Regions from separate parts of the Lysinibacillus irui genome, predicted to be linked through region 1. Evidence: a T-box and tRNA genes for the amino acid it is inferred to sense, from the RefSeq annotation. Region 1 holds a T-box; the other holds one or more tRNA genes.
The links. The T-box of region 1 lies ahead of alaS (alanine--tRNA ligase). A T-box ahead of a tRNA ligase gene usually reads a tRNA of that ligase, here a tRNA-Ala.
Positions count from the first base shown of each region.

Region 2: it has a tRNA-Ala gene. The T-box ahead of alaS (alanine--tRNA ligase) is inferred to sense a tRNA for this amino acid. The anticodon was not compared.

Region 1 is NZ_CP113527.1:3,011,117-3,020,123, forward strand. Features, by position in the region: gene OU989_RS15250 (peptidase U32 family protein) at 1-166, opposite strand, end outside; gene OU989_RS15255 (O-methyltransferase) at 172-804, opposite strand; gene mltG (endolytic transglycosylase MltG) at 1,088-2,215, opposite strand; gene OU989_RS15265 (DUF1292 domain-containing protein) at 2,364-2,894, opposite strand; gene OU989_RS15270 (DUF1292 domain-containing protein) at 3,762-4,070, opposite strand; gene ruvX (Holliday junction resolvase RuvX) at 4,089-4,505, opposite strand; gene OU989_RS15280 (IreB family regulatory phosphoprotein) at 4,508-4,774, opposite strand; gene alaS (alanine--tRNA ligase) at 4,863-7,523, opposite strand; T-box leader at 7,639-7,854, opposite strand; gene OU989_RS15290 (magnesium transporter CorA family protein) at 7,923-8,888, opposite strand.
Region 2 is NZ_CP113527.1:3,398,859-3,407,865, forward strand. Features, by position in the region: gene OU989_RS17020 (trypsin-like peptidase domain-containing protein) at 1-1, shown strand, start outside; gene OU989_RS17025 (ABC transporter substrate-binding protein) at 204-1,199, opposite strand; gene OU989_RS17030 (FecCD family ABC transporter permease) at 1,338-2,342, shown strand; gene OU989_RS17035 (FecCD family ABC transporter permease) at 2,339-3,394, shown strand; gene OU989_RS17040 (ABC transporter ATP-binding protein) at 3,410-4,207, shown strand; tRNA gene OU989_RS17045 (tRNA-Glu) at 4,340-4,411, opposite strand; tRNA gene OU989_RS17050 (tRNA-Ser) at 4,414-4,504, opposite strand; tRNA gene OU989_RS17055 (tRNA-Asn) at 4,515-4,591, opposite strand; tRNA gene OU989_RS17060 (tRNA-Ile) at 4,596-4,672, opposite strand; tRNA gene OU989_RS17065 (tRNA-Gly) at 4,674-4,747, opposite strand; tRNA gene OU989_RS17070 (tRNA-Phe) at 4,753-4,828, opposite strand; tRNA gene OU989_RS17075 (tRNA-Asp) at 4,887-4,962, opposite strand; tRNA gene OU989_RS17080 (tRNA-Met) at 4,966-5,040, opposite strand; tRNA gene OU989_RS17085 (tRNA-Ser) at 5,094-5,186, opposite strand; tRNA gene OU989_RS17090 (tRNA-Ile) at 5,202-5,278, opposite strand; tRNA gene OU989_RS17095 (tRNA-Met) at 5,286-5,359, opposite strand; tRNA gene OU989_RS17100 (tRNA-Ala) at 5,386-5,461, opposite strand; tRNA gene OU989_RS17105 (tRNA-Pro) at 5,476-5,552, opposite strand; tRNA gene OU989_RS17110 (tRNA-Arg) at 5,563-5,639, opposite strand; tRNA gene OU989_RS17115 (tRNA-Leu) at 5,648-5,736, opposite strand; tRNA gene OU989_RS17120 (tRNA-Gly) at 5,742-5,816, opposite strand; tRNA gene OU989_RS17125 (tRNA-Leu) at 5,853-5,937, opposite strand; tRNA gene OU989_RS17130 (tRNA-Lys) at 5,955-6,030, opposite strand; tRNA gene OU989_RS17135 (tRNA-Thr) at 6,038-6,113, opposite strand; tRNA gene OU989_RS17140 (tRNA-Val) at 6,117-6,192, opposite strand; rRNA gene rrf (5S ribosomal RNA) at 6,203-6,318, opposite strand; gene OU989_RS17150 (cysteine desulfurase family protein) at 6,581-7,675, opposite strand; gene nadB (L-aspartate oxidase) at 7,767-9,007, shown strand, end outside.

The DNA.
Region 1 (9,007 bases):
CGTGAATAAGCTTCGTTGCTTCTTCCACTTCAGCAACAGAGAACTCCCCTGCTAGACGTAGACCAAATTGTTGTTCACCAATAACAAAAGCATCTGCTCCAGCATCTAATAGTGCTTTTAAATGTTCTACTGATTGTGGTGTCACAAGCAATTCCGGTTTTTTCATAGTAGTCACCTCTTCAAGCATAGTAATAAACCGTCACCGACTGGTAAAAAAGCACTTGTATAATCCGGGTGCTTCATGATCCAATCTGTGAAGTTTTTTAAATTGCGAATCATTGTCCGCTTACGACGTGGAACATCCTTCAAATCTAAATCAGACAACCCATGCATGTACATATTATCGATATACAAAACTCCACCTGATTTTACTAAAGGGGCATATTTTTCAAAAAAGCGTTGGTATTGTCCCTTTGCGGCATCGATAAAAACAGCATCGAATGTCGTGTGAATGGCCTCATCGTCCACCTCTAAAGCATCACCTTCAATGACCGTAATTCGTTGTGATACGGTTGAACGTTCAATATAGGCTTTCGCCCTTGTTACACGCTCTACATCACGTTCAATTGTAACAATATGGACGTCAGGCAAGGCCTCCGCCATTCGAATAGCAGAATAACCAATTGCCGTGCCAATCTCTAAAATTTTTGACGGATTTTGAATACGTAACAGTTGATTTAATGCATCAATCCCTGCTAGTTGCATTATCGGTACATGATTCTCCTCCGCATATGCTTCCATTTCTAAAAGCAATTCATTACGTGGCTGTATAAATGATTGTATATATGCATCTGATAATTCCATTGTTTCACCCTCATTTAAAAAGCAACAAGCATTTTGCTGTTGTCTGTACTTCATCATTTATCAACAAAAAGAAAAAGACCAAACGTGATGTCTTGGTACTTTGCCATACAAAAATGAGCAATTGTTTAGATATGCAAACAATTGCCACCACGCATATTTGTCCCGCATAAATGAACGGATTGATCAAAAATCACACTTTATAATAGCATGAAAATAGAAGGAAAGCTATTTTTCTTTCCTTCTATCCATCTGTTTGCTATATGCTTTTAAGCTTTACATAAGCTTACTCTTCTTTTTGTAAATATTTTGCTATTTTCTGTAAATGTTCATCATATGTTTTCGAGAAGTGGTTGACACCCTCTTTATCTGCTAAGAAATAGAAATAATCTGTTTGACTTGGGTTCAAGGTAGCCTCAATCGAAGTCTTACCAGCACCAGCTATTGGTCCAGGTGGTAGGCCTTTATTTTTGTAAGTATTATAGGCATTATCGACTTCTAAGTCCTCAAATAGAACACGATCTTTATGATCTCCAAGTGCATATAAAACAGTTGGGTCTGTTTGTAAAGGCATTCCTTCGTTAATACGATTATAGAAGACGCTTGCTATTGTCTCTCGATCTGTTTGAGCAGTAGCTTCCTCCTCCAATAATGAAGCAAACGTTAATAGTTGATGAACTGACATTTGTTTTTCTGCTAAAACATCATGATAGTTCTTAACCACATTATTTGTGGCTGCTATCATCTCTTCTACGATTGCTTGTAAAGATGGTTTTTCTTCAAAGTAAGAATAGGTCGCTGGGTATAAATAGCCCTCTAAGTCATAGCGAATGTTATCTGCTAACACAGCATCTGTTACAAGCTCAGGATAGTTTGCCATCATTTGTTGCACAAATTCGTCACTTGTCACAAGATCCATAAATTCTTTTTGTGTGTATGGTGTTTTCTTTTCAATTACCTTACCAATTTGCTCAAGTGTTAAGCCTTCCGGAACAGTCATCGTAAAGACTGGCTTACGATATACTTTCCCTGTTTTCAAGCTTTCAATGAGTTCATCAAATGTCATTGACTGTGTTAAATCATAATTTCCTGCCTGGAATTGAGATTCATTTTTAAATTTAGCATAGTATTTAAAAACACGTGCATCTTTAATGACACCTTTTTTCTCTAGTAATGTAGAAATGGAGGTTAAACTCGAACCTATTGGTACTTCTACTGCTATTGTTTTTGTTGCATTAGGATCAAGTGGTTTTAATGCACCCTTTACATAGTTGTACCCAAATAATCCAACTACACCTATTATTAGCACGAAAACAACGGCAATAATTGCAACGATTTTTCTCACAACTTTTACCTCAGATTTTCTTTCTTGCATTTTTGAAAACATTTCTTGTTTTTTAGAACCGTTATCCACGGGTTTCCCCCCTATCACTAAACATTATCATACTAGAAATCAACTTTCACGACAAACAGAAATCGACAATTCAGGAGAAATTACATATGTAAAAAATCTGCCAACAATCATTGTTAGCAGATTTTTGAGCTTAAAGAAATCGTTCAAACTATAAAGTATTTAATACTTCCTCAACAAATTCCCACTCTTCATCCGTCTCAATCGGCAACAATTCTTCAATTTGTCCATCGTTTCCAGCAATATATTGTGCAGCAAATATATCTCGTTCGTCAATAGGTTCATCCGTCGCTTGAACATATAAAACATACGATTTGCCAAATTGTTCAGATGAAAACGTATGAATTACCTCACAAACATGATCTGTCCCGTCTTCCTCTGTCACCGTAATAAGTTGTGGTTCATCTTCCTCAAACTCATCAAGAAGTGTTAACACCACTTCATTAATCATTTCCCACTCCGCATCTGTTTCAACAGGTTGTAAATTTATCATCTCACCACTATTGTCATCATAATCAAATGTCATCGCTGAAAGATCACCTGGGATTTCTTGACCACTCTCATCTAAAATTGAAAATAACACATAGGACTTGTCTTCTGCATCAAATGTAAAGACCACATGGCAGCGTTGTTCCTTCCCATCTTTTCCGATTATCATAAATTCTTGCGTTTCTTCATTCATTCGATTTCCTCCTTTTATGACAGTTTATTGTCATGTTATTGAGTATTTTTTGTTTTCTTAATTAAGCTAGTTACTTTTTAAATGCTTTCATCCTATATCTAGGTAGGATTGGGGATTACCTTTTGAGCAGTTTCACTCTGCTTGCGAGCGGGGCCTGCCTATGTTTGAGCGCTTTCTACTCACTTCCGAGCGGCTACCACCTGTTTATGAGCGCTTACCCTTCACTTCCGAGCGGCTTCAGCCTGTTTATGAGCACTTACCCTTCACTTCCGAGAGGCTTCAGCCTGTTTATGAGCACTTACCCTTCACTTCCGAGAGGCTTCAGCCTGTTTATGAGCGCTTTCTACTCACTTGCGAGCGGCTACAACTAGTTTATGAGCGCTTACCCTTCACTTCCGAGCGGCTACAACTAGTTTATGAGCGCTTACCCTTCACTTCCGAGCGGCTTCAGCCTGTTTATGAGCACTTACCCTTCACTTCCGAGCGGCTACAACTAGTTTATGAGCGCTTTCTACTCACTTGCGAGCGGCTCCTACCTGTTTATGAGCACTTTCTCCTCACTTGCGAGCGGCTACAACTAGTTTATGAGCGCTTACCATTCACTTCCGAGCGGCTACCACCTGTTTATGACCGCTTTCTACTCATTTGCGAGCGAGTCCTGCCAATACATGAGCGCTTATCCTCTATTCTTAAGCGAACCCTGCCAGTTTATAAGCAATCTCATTTATCATTAACAACCTTTCTACTCTCTAAACACAATCGGATTCACATATTTAAGGTTTTCCGCACCCCTATAAAATAGACCCCAATAAAAAAGGAACAAGGACTGCAAGTTGCGATCCTTGTTCCAAGCTTTAAGTAAGAAGATTAGTCTTCGTATTCATCCTCTAAAGCGTTTAAAACGTCCTCTACCATATCCCACTCTGCTTCAGTTTCGATTGGTGTTAATTCACCATCTTCACCATTTTCAGAAGGTACGAATGAAGATACGAAAATTTCAACTGAACCATCTTCATCTTCTTCTGCGCCTACCATTGAGTAAAATACGTATGATTTCCCAAACTCTGGAGATTCATGAACGTGAATCACTTCACAAAGCTGCTCATTTCCGTTCTCGTCAATCACTGTAATGTGTTGAACGTGTAATTCTTCTTCATGGTTATGCTCTTGTGCCATGTATTGTCACCTCATCAATTAATTTTTGCTATCTAAGTAGCCTTGTAAAATCATCACTGCTGCCATTTTATCAATGACCTGCTTACGCTTTTTGCGACTCACGTCCGCCTCGATTAACATACGTTCAGCAGCCATCGTTGTTAGACGTTCATCCCATAATTTGACCGGTAGTGAGAAATGTTCTTCTAATAGCTTTTTATAGTTCTCAGAAGCCTCTCCACGCGGTCCAACCGTATTATTCATGTTTTTCGGAAAACCTACAACAAATTCTGTTATAGTGTATTCCTTTACTAGCTCGGCGATACGTTCAATGCCGAACTCACCATTCGCTTCATCAATTTTTACGGTTTCAATACCTTGGGCGGTCCAACCGAGTGCATCACTTACAGCAACGCCTACGGTTTTTGACCCAACGTCTAATCCCATAATTCTCATTTCTAGTCCTCGTTATTCTTTTTGATATAAAATTTAACAAGCTCTTCTAGAATTTCGTCACGCTCAAGCTTGCGAATTAAATTACGAGCATCCTGATGGCGAGGAATATACGCCGGATCACCAGAAAGTAAGTAACCAACAATCTGATTGATAGGATTATATCCCTTTTCCTCTAATGAAGAATGTACTTTCAACATTACCTGCTTGACTTCCTGTTCCATTGATTCTTCTGGAAAATTAAATTTCATCGTTTGATCAAATGAACTCATGACCAGCACCTCGCTTTCAGAAATAAGGAGATGTGCAAACAAGCTCATCTCCAATTTCTCTTTATTATAACATGTTTTGGTGAATTAATTAAATGGATTTAACATAATCATACACAGAAAGTAGTGCTTCATCAAGTTTTGAAGCATCTTTTGCACCTGCCATCGCCATATCTGGACGACCGCCACCTTTACCACCACATGCTTCTGCGACCATTTTCACAATATTCCCTGCATGGTAATTGCCACCAACTAATTCTTTGGAAACACCTGCACATAGCATTACTTTTTCGCCATCAACAGCGCCAAGTACGATAACTGCTTTTGGCATTTTCGCTTTCAGGTCATCCATCATTTGACGCAGTTGATTGTTATCCTTCGCTTCTACTTTTGTAGATAGAACCGTCACATCTCCAATTGTCTGTGCTGCATCAACAATAGCTCCTGCTTGAGCATTAGCGATTTTTTGCGATAAAGCTTCATTTTCACGTTGTAATTCTTTATAGTCAGCTTGTAATGCCTGAACTTTCGTTACGATATCTTTAGGGTTTGCTTTTAATAATGCAGCTGCTTCATTTAAAAGAGCCTCTTCTTCTTTAACCGCTTCATAAGCAACTTTACCTGTAACAGCTTCAATACGGCGAGTCCCTGCACCAATACCACCTTCTGAAACAATTTTGAAGAAGCCGATTTCAGAAGAACGTTTTACATGAATACCACCACATAGCTCAATAGAATAATCCCCGATTGAAACTACACGAACAACATCACCATATTTTTCACCGAACAATGCCATTGCACCCATTGCTTTCGCTTCATCTATAGCTTTTTCTTCAATAATGACCTCTATATCATCCCACACTTTTTCATTTACAATACGTTCGATTTGTTGTAACTCTTCTTTTGTGACTTGACCAAAGTGTGAGAAGTCAAAACGTAAACGGTCAGGACCTACATAAGAACCAGCTTGGTTAACATGGTCGCCTAACACATCTTTTAATGCACGTTGCATAATATGTGTTGCTGTATGGTTTTTAATAATTAAATTACGGTCATCACGATTTACTACTGCTTGCACTGCATCTTCTACATGCATTTCACCAGATTCAACTACTACAGTATGAAGTGGTTGCCCATTTGGTGCTTTTTGAACATCTTTTACTACAGCAGTAAAGCTATCATTTGAAATTGTACCGCTGTCGGCAATTTGACCGCCCATTTCAGCGTAGAAAGGTGTTTTAGCTAAAATGACTAATGCTTCTTGACCTTCTGAAGCTACTTTGGCAACTTGGCCATTGACGATCATTGCAGCAATTTCAGTATTAGCTGTTAACGTATCATAGCCAACAAATTCACTTGCAACTGTTAAGTTTGCTAATACCTCATTTTGTACTTGCATGGAATCAACATCTTGACGTGCTGCACGAGCGCGCTCACGTTGCTCTTCCATCGCCGCCTCGAAGCCATCATGATCAACTTTCATGCCTACTTCCTCTGCGTATTCCTCTGTTAATTCGATAGGGAAGCCATAAGTATCATATAAACGGAAAGCATCTGCACCTGGAATATAATCATGGCCTGCTGCTTTTTGTGATTCAACTACTTCATTAAAGATAGCAAGACCTCCATCTAATGTTTCATGGAAACGAAGTTCTTCATTTTTAATAACGCGTTGAATAAATTCACATTTTTCCGTTACCTCTGGATAGAAGTCTTCCATAATTTTACCCACAGTTGGCACTAATTCAAACATAAATGGTTTTTCAATACCAATTTGTTTTGCATAACGAACAGCACGACGTAATAAGCGACGAAGTACATAGCCACGGCCTTCGTTTGAAGGAAGTGCTCCATCACCAATTGCGAATGCTACTGTACGAATATGGTCTGCAATCACTTTAAACGGTGTATTAATATCTTCCTCTGAGCCGAAAATTTCATTTAAATCTACTTCGGACGGACGTTTATATTGACGGTTAGCAAATTCCTCGATTTTTTCAATAATTGGCATAAATAAATCTGTATCAAAGTTCGTTGGTACATTTTGAACAACGGATACAATACGCTCTAAGCCCATACCTGTATCAATATTTTGTTTTGGTAGTGGCGTGTAAGTGCCATCAGGATTATGGTTAAATTGAGAAAACACAAGGTTCCAAATTTCAAGATAACGTTCATTCTCCCCACCTGGGTACATCTCAGGGTCATTTTCATCTGAGCCGTATTCTACGCCACGATCATAAAAAATCTCTGAGTTCGGACCAGATGGACCTTCTCCGATATCCCAGAAGTTCCCTTCTAAACGAATTAAACGTTCTTCTGGAATACCAATTTCATGATGCCACACATCATAAGCTTCTTGATCTTCAGGGTGAATTGTAATCGATAATAATTCTGGATCAAAGCCCATCCACTTCTTATCTGTTAAAAACTCCCATGCATAATGAATAGCCTCTTTTTTGAAGTAGTCACCAATAGAGAAGTTTCCAAGCATTTCAAAGAACGTATGATGACGAGCCGTTTTCCCAACATTCTCAATATCGTTTGTACGAATTGATTTTTGTGCGTTTGTAATACGTGGATTTTCAGGAATGACACGACCATCAAAATACGGTTTAAGTGTCGCAACACCAGAGTTAATCCAAAGTAATGATGGATCATTTATTGGCACAAGAGGTGCTGATGGCTCATGATGATGCCCCTTTTCTTTAAAAAATTCCAAATACATTCGGCGAATATCTACTGCTTTCATTGGATAAATTCCTCCTATTTTTTATATTGTAAAATCACGATATGAATCCTGCAATCTACATGAATTACACCTTTAAGGTTCTACCGAAGAAAATAAAAAAAGCCCTCATCCCCAAAAAAGGGACGAGGACTTGTCATTTGTCTCGCGGTACCACCCTAGTTGTAAGTAAACGCTCTTACTTACCTCTTTAGCACTTGTAACGTCAGTGAACGGCAGGGATTAGCTGCACTCTGGAGTAGCTTTCGGCATTTGCTGTTGTGAGGATTTTTTCAGCCTAGAAATCCCTTTCTTTTCACATACAAATACGTACTGTCTCCATCATCGTTTTTACTTTTTCTATCGAAAATTATAAAAAAAATTTGTTGTGCTGTCAATTAGTACTAGTATAACAAACGATAGCTATGCAATCATTTTTTTGAAGTAGACCCACATGCCCCATGTAAATAACACTAAGAAGGCACTGATCGTAATTGTTGTAATCGGCGAGTCTTGATAAGGTAAAGGTACATTCATACCAAAAAAGCTAGTAATCACAGAAAGTGGTAACATAATCGTCGAGATTACAGTTAATAAGTTTAGTTTTTCAATAGATTTCCCACTAATAATTGAAAAATACGTATCTAGCGTACTGTTGACTAAATCACGATAGGTCTCCGTAGAATCAACAAGACGTTCTAAATGGTCATTTAAATCTTTATAGAATGGAATATTATCTTCTTGAATGTCAAATTTCCATTGACCATTCATAGTTGAAAAAATTCTTCTTTGCGGCATAATAGCTTGGCGAATTAAAATAATGTTCCGCTTCAGCGCAAGAAATTCCTCGGTAACGACTTTTGGTTGATAATCATAAATTTCCTCTTCCAGTTCATCAATGCGTGCTCGGATGCGCTCTAATACCGGAAAATACTCATCTGTAATTCCATCAATAATCGTATGCAGTAAAAAATCAGTGCCTTTTTCCATATACGTTGAACTATTGAAGCAAACCTTTTCCATATGACCAAGCCATTGTAATTTCTGTTTATGAACAGTGACTACATAATTTGGCCCCATAAAAATATTTAACTCAACAGTTGTAATTTCATTGTTACTTTTTTCATTGTAGATAGGCGCATGGAAAACAAAAAATTTATAATCACCATAGTTATCCATTTTAGGACGTGATCCTTCATGTAAGCAATCTTCCACTGCTAGTGGATGAAAGCCAAAGACATCTGCTATATTATTTAATTCATTATATCGATAAGCATATAAATCCACCCATAATAAATCTCCGTTAGGAATAGGAAGTTGTATATCAAGCATATTGAAATCATGTTGCACTGTCTTACTATTGCTTTCATAATAGTGAATTTTAATCATTATACTTCACCTCGTGTTTCGTTATGAGAAAGTAACAAAAGGTAATCAAACTTACCTTTTGTCTGCGTCGGTGATCAGAAATTGACGACTTTTTAATTGTTGCTGTTTACCTAAATAGT
Region 2 (9,007 bases), 390 kb from region 1:
ATAATTTCTTTGTCATTCGAAAACAAGGAAAAAAACAATCAATCGGAATGCTTTTAAAGTGTCTCAAAGGTTAGACACTTTTTCTTGCACTTACTACCTCAAATTTTCCCTTCATGATCAACTTCTTCGTCTATCATTTTTTATAAGAAATAAAAAAACTATACATTCATCTAATGCCGATGAATGTATAGTTTAATGATTAATTATTTAACAAAAATTTCTTCCACTTGATCTAGCATAATGTTGGCTGCTAAAATGCCTCCAGCAGTATTCCAAATAACATCATCTACTTTATGTGCATTGCCTTTTTGAACAGCCGTTAGGTTTTTCCAAAGTGGATCTTGTGTCCACTCCTGTTCAGTTGATAATGCTGAATCATCACCTGTTGGCATGTACGTGAAGTAGAAAATAACATCCCCATCCATTTGAGGAATTGCTTCTTTTCCTACTTCAATCGCTAAGTTACCTAATTTTGCATTATCTTTAAATAAATCTGCTTGTGCTGGCACACGTTTAAATCCTAAAGCATCAAAAATAACGCCTGAGAATGAATCTGTGTAATAGATACGAGATTTATCTGCCATAAAGCGTACAAATGAAACTTCTTGGTTTGTTTGTTCTCCAAGCTTTTCTTTCAGCGCTAGTAACTTATCTTCGTAGGCTTTTAGCACCTCTTGTCCCTTTGTTTCTTGATTTACTGCTTTTGCGTATAATTTAAAGTTCTCTTTCCAATCACCACGTAATGTGTCTGAAAACACAGTTGGCGCAATTTTGCTAAGCTTCGCATAATCTTTTTCTTGTCGTAATTTATTACCGATGATTAAGTCTGGCTTTAAAGAAGCGATTTTTTCGATATTAATTTCATGTTCGATACCGACAACTTCCACACCGTCCATTTGATCCTTAATGTGATCATACCATGGATCGCCTGTCCAAGATTGTACTGCACCTACTGGTTTAATTCCTAGTGCTAATAATGCTTCTGTTCCTTCATTTGTTAAAACAACGATACGCTTTGGTGTATCTTTTACTTCAGTTGTACCCATTGCATGTTCGACACTGTATGCATTGCTTTCTTTTGATTTCTCATCTTTGGTAGTATCTTTAGAATCGCCACATGCTGCTAGCACAAAAATAGCCATAACAGCTAGCAAAACTAATAGTTTTTGAAATGCTTTTTGCACCTTTTCTTCCTCCATTGTATATGATAAAATGTTTAGGCATATTAGACGAGAATGAAAATCACTTTCATCTAAGATCGATATTAATCGTATTGTATGTATCTATTAATGTCAATCATTAATTTAGTAATTTTTTAGAAAAGAGTATAGTTCAATATGATATTAAAAAATAATTATTCCAAGATAATGGCTTTACTAGTAGGGGTTGTTCTCTTACTTCTTTGTATGGGGATTAGTATTGTTTACGGTTATGCGAATACTTCTATTCAAACGACCTATGAATCTTTTATACAATTTAACAATTCAAATGAGCATATTATTATTCAAAATGTTCGTATTCCAAGAGCACTTATAGCCAGCTGTGTTGGTGCTTCGTTAGCTATTACAGGCGTGCTTATGCAAACCTTAACAAAAAATCCATTAGCCTCTCCAGGAATCTTGGGTATCAATGCAGGTGCAGGCTTTGCTGTTGTCTTTGCCATGATTTTTTTCCATATTTCCAGCTTGCAATCTTTTGCATGGATCGCATTTCTAGGTGCAGCAATCGCTGCTTTATCCGTTTATGCGATTAGTTTTTCAGGTAGGGATGCTGTTACTCCCGTGAAAATCACTTTAGCAGGGGCTGCCATTAGTGCACTTTTTGCTTCATTTACACAAGGTTTACTCGCTACTAATGAAGCTGAACTCGATCAAGTATTGTTTTGGTTAGCTGGCTCTGTACAAGGTAGAAAACTTGAAATTCTACTTTCTGTTCTTCCTTATTTAGTAATCGGATGGATAGCAGCACTCATTATTTCTTCCAAAATGAATATTCTTGCTCTTGGAGATGATGTAGCAAGAGGATTAGGATTACGATTAGGGCTGATGAAAATCTTAGTAGGACTTATCGTTATTTTTTTAGCAGGTGGCGCTGTTGCGATTGCTGGTCCCATTGGTTTTATTGGCATTGTCGTTCCCCATTTTGCGCGAAAGTTTGTCGGCACTGATCATCGATGGCTTATTCCTATGGCTGCGTTACTTGGAGGGATACTTTTATTGCTGGCTGATGTTGCGGCTCGTTATATTATTATGCCCCAAGAAGTTCCAGTAGGAGTTATGACGGCTATGATTGGCACACCATTCTTTATTTACCTTGCGCGAAAAGGTGGAAAAAATAAATGAAACATGTAAAAACAATTCGTTTACTTCAACAAAAATTTTCTTTTTTATTAGATGTACAAGCTGCAAAAAAATTAATGGTGATTAGTCTACTAGCAGTTGCTGTTTTCTTTTTTAGTGCATCATTTGGTGATTCTTTCATCAATCCATTAAAGGTTTTACAAGCTTTTCTTGGTTACGGGTCAGATTTTGATCAGCTAATCATTATTGATTTCCGAATGCCTCGGATTTTCATTGCTGCCTTTGCTGGAATGGCGTTAGCCGTAGCAGGTGCCATTTTACAAGGAATCGTAAAAAATCCACTTGCCTCACCTGATATTATCGGGATATCAGCTGGTGGTGGTGCAGCAGTTGTTGGATTCTTAGCTATTTTCAGTGATTCTAATCACTCTTTAACAGTTAGTATAGAATGGTTACCATTAGCAGGCTTTATAGGAGCTACTGTTGTCGGATGTATTGTCTATCTATTTGCTTGGAAAGATGGTGTCACACCAAATCGTCTTGTCTTAATCGGTATTAGCGTGTCAGCTTTTATGCAAGCTATTACTACCATGTTAATGATTATCGGGCCAATTTATCAAGCAAGTGAAGCGAATAAATGGATTACGGGTAGTGTCAAAAGTGCAGATTGGGATCAAGTACAAATCGTTGTACCATTGATCATCGTTCTACTACTTATTACATTCTTTATTACACGACAGTTAAATGTTCAAGAACTAGGTGATGATACAGCGTCAAGCCTAGGGCAATCTGTTCAAAAAACACGCCTTTACTTAATCCTATTATGTTCCAGTCTAGTAGCGAGTGCTATAGCATTTGCTGGCGCCATTGGGTTTGTAGGATTAATGGCACCTCATATTGCACGACGCATTGTTGGTTCATCATTCGGTGTACTTATTCCAGCATCTGCAGCAATCGGAGCATTGCTTGTGATGATAGCAGATATTATTGGTCGTACTGCTTTTAGCCCGTTAGAAGTACCCGCTGGTGTCTTTACCGCTGCCATTGGTGCTCCCTATTTTATCTATTTACTATTTAGAAATCCTAATAAATAAAGGAGTCTATACTACATGACTGAATCGTTATTAACCAAATCCCTTACATTAAGTTATGGTGATTCCAATATTATAGAAGATCTCAATTTATCTATCCCTTTGAATGAAATTACTGTATTAATTGGAGCGAATGGCTGTGGTAAATCCACACTCCTACGCTCCATCGCTCGATTATTAAAACCTAAAAAAGGTTCCGTTCTATTAGATGGAGAGGATATTTTTAAATTATCAACAAAGCAGGTGGCTAGAAATCTTTCGATTCTTCCCCAATCCCCTGTTGCACCAGAAGGCCTAACTGTCCTACAGCTTGTGAAGCAAGGTCGCTATCCTTACCAAAGCTGGCGTCAACAGTGGACGGAAAAGGATGAAGAAATCGTATTAAATGCCTTAAGAGCAACAGGCACAGAGCATTTACAAGATAGACCAGTGGATGAGCTATCAGGAGGACAACGTCAACGTGCTTGGATTGCTATGACGCTTGCTCAAGATACCGATATTATTCTTTTGGACGAGCCTACGACATACTTAGATTTAACTCATCAGATAGAAGTTTTAGATTTATTGTACGAGTTAAACCAACAGCAAAAGCGAACGATTATTATGGTATTACATGATATTAATCTCGCATGTCGCTATGCCGATCATATTATTACTGTCCGTGATCGTGGTGTCTATCGTCAAGGTAAACCAGAAGAAATTATGACAACTGATTTAGTTAGTCATGTGTTTGACCTTGATTGCCAAATGACGACAGATCCAATATTTGGTACACCTCTATGCATTCCATATGGAAAAGGACGTAGAATTTCATAGCTTCTTAGTAAAATTAAAAGCCTACACAGATTAAACTATCCTGTGTAGGCTTTAATTTATGGTAGCTATATTATAAATCTATGACTAAAATTAAAAAGTGCAGTAGATGAATTTCATCTACTGCACTTAGTATGACCCGTACGGGATTCGAACCCGTGTTACCGCCGTGAAAGGGCGGTGTCTTAACCACTTGACCAACGGGCCAATGGCGGAGAAGGAGGGATTTGAACCCTCGCGCCGGTTACCCGACCTACACCCTTAGCAGGGGCGCCTCTTCAGCCTCTTGAGTACTTCCCCAAATAAAAAATGGCTCCGAAGGCAGGACTCGAACCTGCGACAACCTGATTAACAGTCAGGTGCTACTACCAACTGAGCTACTTCGGAATAATGGTGGGCCTAAATGGACTCGAACCATCGACCTCACGCTTATCAGGCGTGCGCTCTAACCAGCTGAGCTATAGGCCCTTGGAGCGGGTGATGGGAATCGAACCCACGACATCAGCTTGGAAGGCTGAGGTTTTACCATTAAACTACACCCGCATAAATGGTGGGTCAGGACGGAATCGAACCGCCGACACTTAGAGCTTCAATCTAATGCTCTACCAACTGAGCTACTGACCCATTTCGTCCATGCTAAGCTTGCTCACTCTTTTGCTTCTCATGTTTTTCATTATAATAATGGCGGTCCCGACCGGGATCGAACCGGCGATCTCCTGCGTGACAGGCAGGCATGTTAACCGCTACACCACGGGACCTTTTGGTTGCGGGGGCCGGATTTGAACCAACGACCTTCGGGTTATGAGCCCGACGAGCTACCACTGCTCCACCCCGCGATAATGATATTCTGTTTCGAGTTTTTAAAGCACCATTTATAAAAATTTAAAACTGGAGGAGGTAGAGGGATTCGAACCCCCGCGCGGTGTTACCCGCCTGTCGGTTTTCAAGACCGATCCCTTCAGCCAGACTTGGGTATACCTCCGTTACACTATATAAATGGTGGACCTTGCAGGACTCGAACCTGCGACCGGACGGTTATGAGCCGTCTGCTCTAACCAACTGAGCTAAAGGTCCTTTAAGATGGCGGCAGAGGGGATCGAACCCCCGACCTTACGGGTATGAACCGTACGCTCTAGCCAGCTGAGCTACGCCGCCAGGATCTTTATACTGGTTATTTACTATGGTGGAGCCTAGCGGGATCGAACCGCTGACCTCCTGCGTGCAAGGCAGGCGCTCTCCCAGCTGAGCTAAGGCCCCATAATTTTAGGAAATGGTCGGGAAGACAGGATTCGAACCTGCGACCCCTTGGTCCCAAACCAAGTGCTCTACCAAGCTGAGCTACTTCCCGTTCGTTCTTTTGGCGCGCCCGACAGGAGTCGAACCCATAACCTTCTGATCCGTAGTCAGACGCTCTATCCAATTGAGCTACGGGCGCATAATAAATGGTGCCGAGGACCGGAATCGAACCGGTACGGTAGTCACCTACCGCAGGATTTTAAGTCCTGTGCGTCTGCCAGTTCCGCCACCCCGGCACATTTGGAGCGGAAGACGAGGTTCGAACTCGCGACCCCCACCTTGGCAAGGTGGTGTTCTACCACTGAACTACTTCCGCATGTGCATAAGTTTTTTTATCTGGCAATGAAAATAATGGTGCGGGTGAAGGGAGTCGAACCCCCACGCCTTGCGGCGCTAGATCCTAAGTCTAGTGCGTCTGCCAATTCCGCCACACCCGCTTATTATTATTTCAAAATGGTGAGCCATGAAGGACTCGAACCTTCGACCCTCTGATTAAAAGTCAGATGCTCTACCAACTGAGCTAATGGCTCGAAAAAATGGTGCCGGCTATAGGAATCGAACCCACGACCTACTGATTACAAGTCAGTTGCTCTACCTGCTGAGCTAAACCGGCATATGGTGGAGGATGACGGGCTCGAACCGCCGACCCCCTGCTTGTAAGGCAGGTGCTCTCCCAGCTGAGCTAATCCTCCTGGGTATTATGCCTAGCGACGTCCTACTCTCACAGGGGGAAGCCCCCAACTACCATCGGCGCTAAAGAGCTTAACTTCCGTGTTCGGTATGGGAACGGGTGTGACCTCTTTGCCATCATCACTAGACTATTTTATGTATCTTGTTTTGAAGTTGTTTACCTGTCCTTCAAGACAAGAATTATTGTATAACGTTTTTTAACATTGTGCAATACTTTTTTATAAAAAAAAGAAATTATTACTTTTTAAAGATATTTTTGTTAAGTAAGAGAAAATATTGCCCTACAAAATATTATATCAATTGTTGTTTCAAAAGAAAACAATTATTTTTCTTGATATGTTTTATAGCCTAAAATCTATAATAAAACAAGTGAAGGTCTTATAATTTCCCTCACTTGTTATCTAATGAAATGGTTGAAAGCTCTATTGTTAATCTTGTAATCTCTTCAATTGTTGTCGAAGGTCCAAAAGAGATTCTAAAAAATTGGCGTGCTGCTTCCAAAGAAAAACCCATCGATAAAATAGCCTTCGTTCCAGATTCACTATGAATATCACATGCGCTACCTGTAGAGATACAGATTCCCGACTCGTTCAGCTTTAAAAGAACATATTGGCCCTCTACTCTATCCATCATTACACCACAAATATTAGGTAATTGCTGCTTACATTCTATTAGCTTGCATGTTTCAGGCAGTTTACTTTTTAAAACTCCTCTTAACATCACATAATGTTGTAATTCATATTGATAGTTTTCAATTGCAGCTGCAAAGGCCACAATTGCAGGCGTATCTAATGTACCTCCTCTTAACCCTCTTTCATGTGTCACACCTGGTGTTAATGCTTGCACGCGGATGGAGGGATTTAGATAAACCGCACCACACCCCTTTGGCCCACCTATTTTATGAGCCGAAATTGTAATAGCATCTATTCCTTTTGGTATAGCTAATTTTCCAAATGACTGAACACAATCAATATGACAGTAAACACCTGATTCTCCTGCCAGCTCTATTATTTTCTTCAGAGGCTGAATGGAGCCAATCTCTGAATTAACATGTTGAATGGTAATCAAAGCCGTGTCTAATCGTATTGTTTTTTGAAGTTCCTGCAAATCAATACAACCATCCTTCTGTAACGGCAATTTTGTCACTTCATACCCCATTTTCTCAAGTGTATTCAAAGCTGCGTGCACTGACGTATGCTCAGCTTGAGATGAAATAATATGCTTCCCTTTTTTAGAGGCTAGCGCTAATGACAAGATGGCCATAATATTTCCTTCTGTTCCGCTCCCAGTGAAAATAATACCATCGCTAGTTACGCCTAGAGCTTGCGCTACAACTTCTCTTGACTGTTGTACGAAATAATGCGCTTGTCCTCCTAGATCATGAAGACTTGAACTGTTTCCATAATAACGCTGCGCTACCCCTATATAGGCATCAAGAGCTTCCTTCGTCATAGGTGACGTTGCAGCATAATCCATATAAATCATCATATTCTTCCTCTCTAATTCATCGGGTCTTGTTTTCTTTTTTATTTTATGTAAAGATAGGTGTCAAGACAACTGTAAAGAAGGTATAACTATGGATGTAAAGACAGACGTCCTTATCATCGGCAGTGGTATTGCAGCACTTCAGGCTGCTTTACTACTCGAAGAACATTTTCAAATACAAATTGTTACAAAATCTTCTGTTTATATGAGTAGCTCTTATCGTGCACAAGGTGGTATAGCAGCCGTTACAAGCAAAGAAGATCATATTAAACATCATATTGCTGATACATTGAAAGCTGGAGAATATCATCATGAAAAAAGAAATGTGGAAACACTTATAGAAGACGGCACTAAAATTATGCAGAACTATTTAAAAACTGGTCTCCCAATTGATCGTCACCTCGATGGAAAACCTGTTCTAGGACTAGAGGGGGCACATAGTCATCATCGTATTTTACATGCAGGTGGTGATCGAACTGGTCAAATTTTCATAGATTATTTGCTTCATAAACTTTCACCCAAAACAAAGGTCAATTGTTATGAAATGGCTTATGAGCTTTTACTGAATACAGATGGTGATTGTATAGGTGTACTCACTAAAGGCGAAAAAGGGATTAAACGCTATTTGGCTCATCATGTTATTTTAGCCACAGGAGGTGCAGGGGCACTTTATTCAAGCACATCCAATTATCCAAACAATACAGGAGATGGTATTGCTTTAGCATTTCGTGCAGGCGCTGCGATCAGTGATATGGAATTTATGCAGTTTCATCCAAGTTTACTATGGTGTGAAAATAAGGCAAAAGGTTTAATCTCCGAAGCTGTACGAGGTGCAGGCGGTACCTTTGTAGATGCACAGTGTAAACCTATTATGAAAGGCTTACATCCACAAGGTGACTTAGCCCCTAGGCATATTACGGCACACGCACTATTTACTAAACGTGCTGCTGGGGAGGAAACGTTTATTGATATTGCCACCATCCAAAACTTTGATGCAAAATTCCCAGCAATTGCTCAGCTCTGCTATGACAATCAAGTTCATTTGCAAGATGGTTTAATCCCTGTGGCTCCAGGTAGTCATTTTTTAATGGGTGGTGTTATTGCTGATGACAACGGTAGAACTACTATCCCAAACTTATATGCAGTTGGTGAAGTGGCTTGTACAGGTGTCCATGGAGCGAACCGTTTAGCAAGTAATTCTCTATTGGAGGGCATTACATTTGGTCAAAAAATGGCGTATTTCATTATTCAACAAGGTTGTCATCAAAAAAATTTTTTACTTGACCAACCTCAATATGCTGATAAAAAACCACCTTTATTTAGCAAACAGCA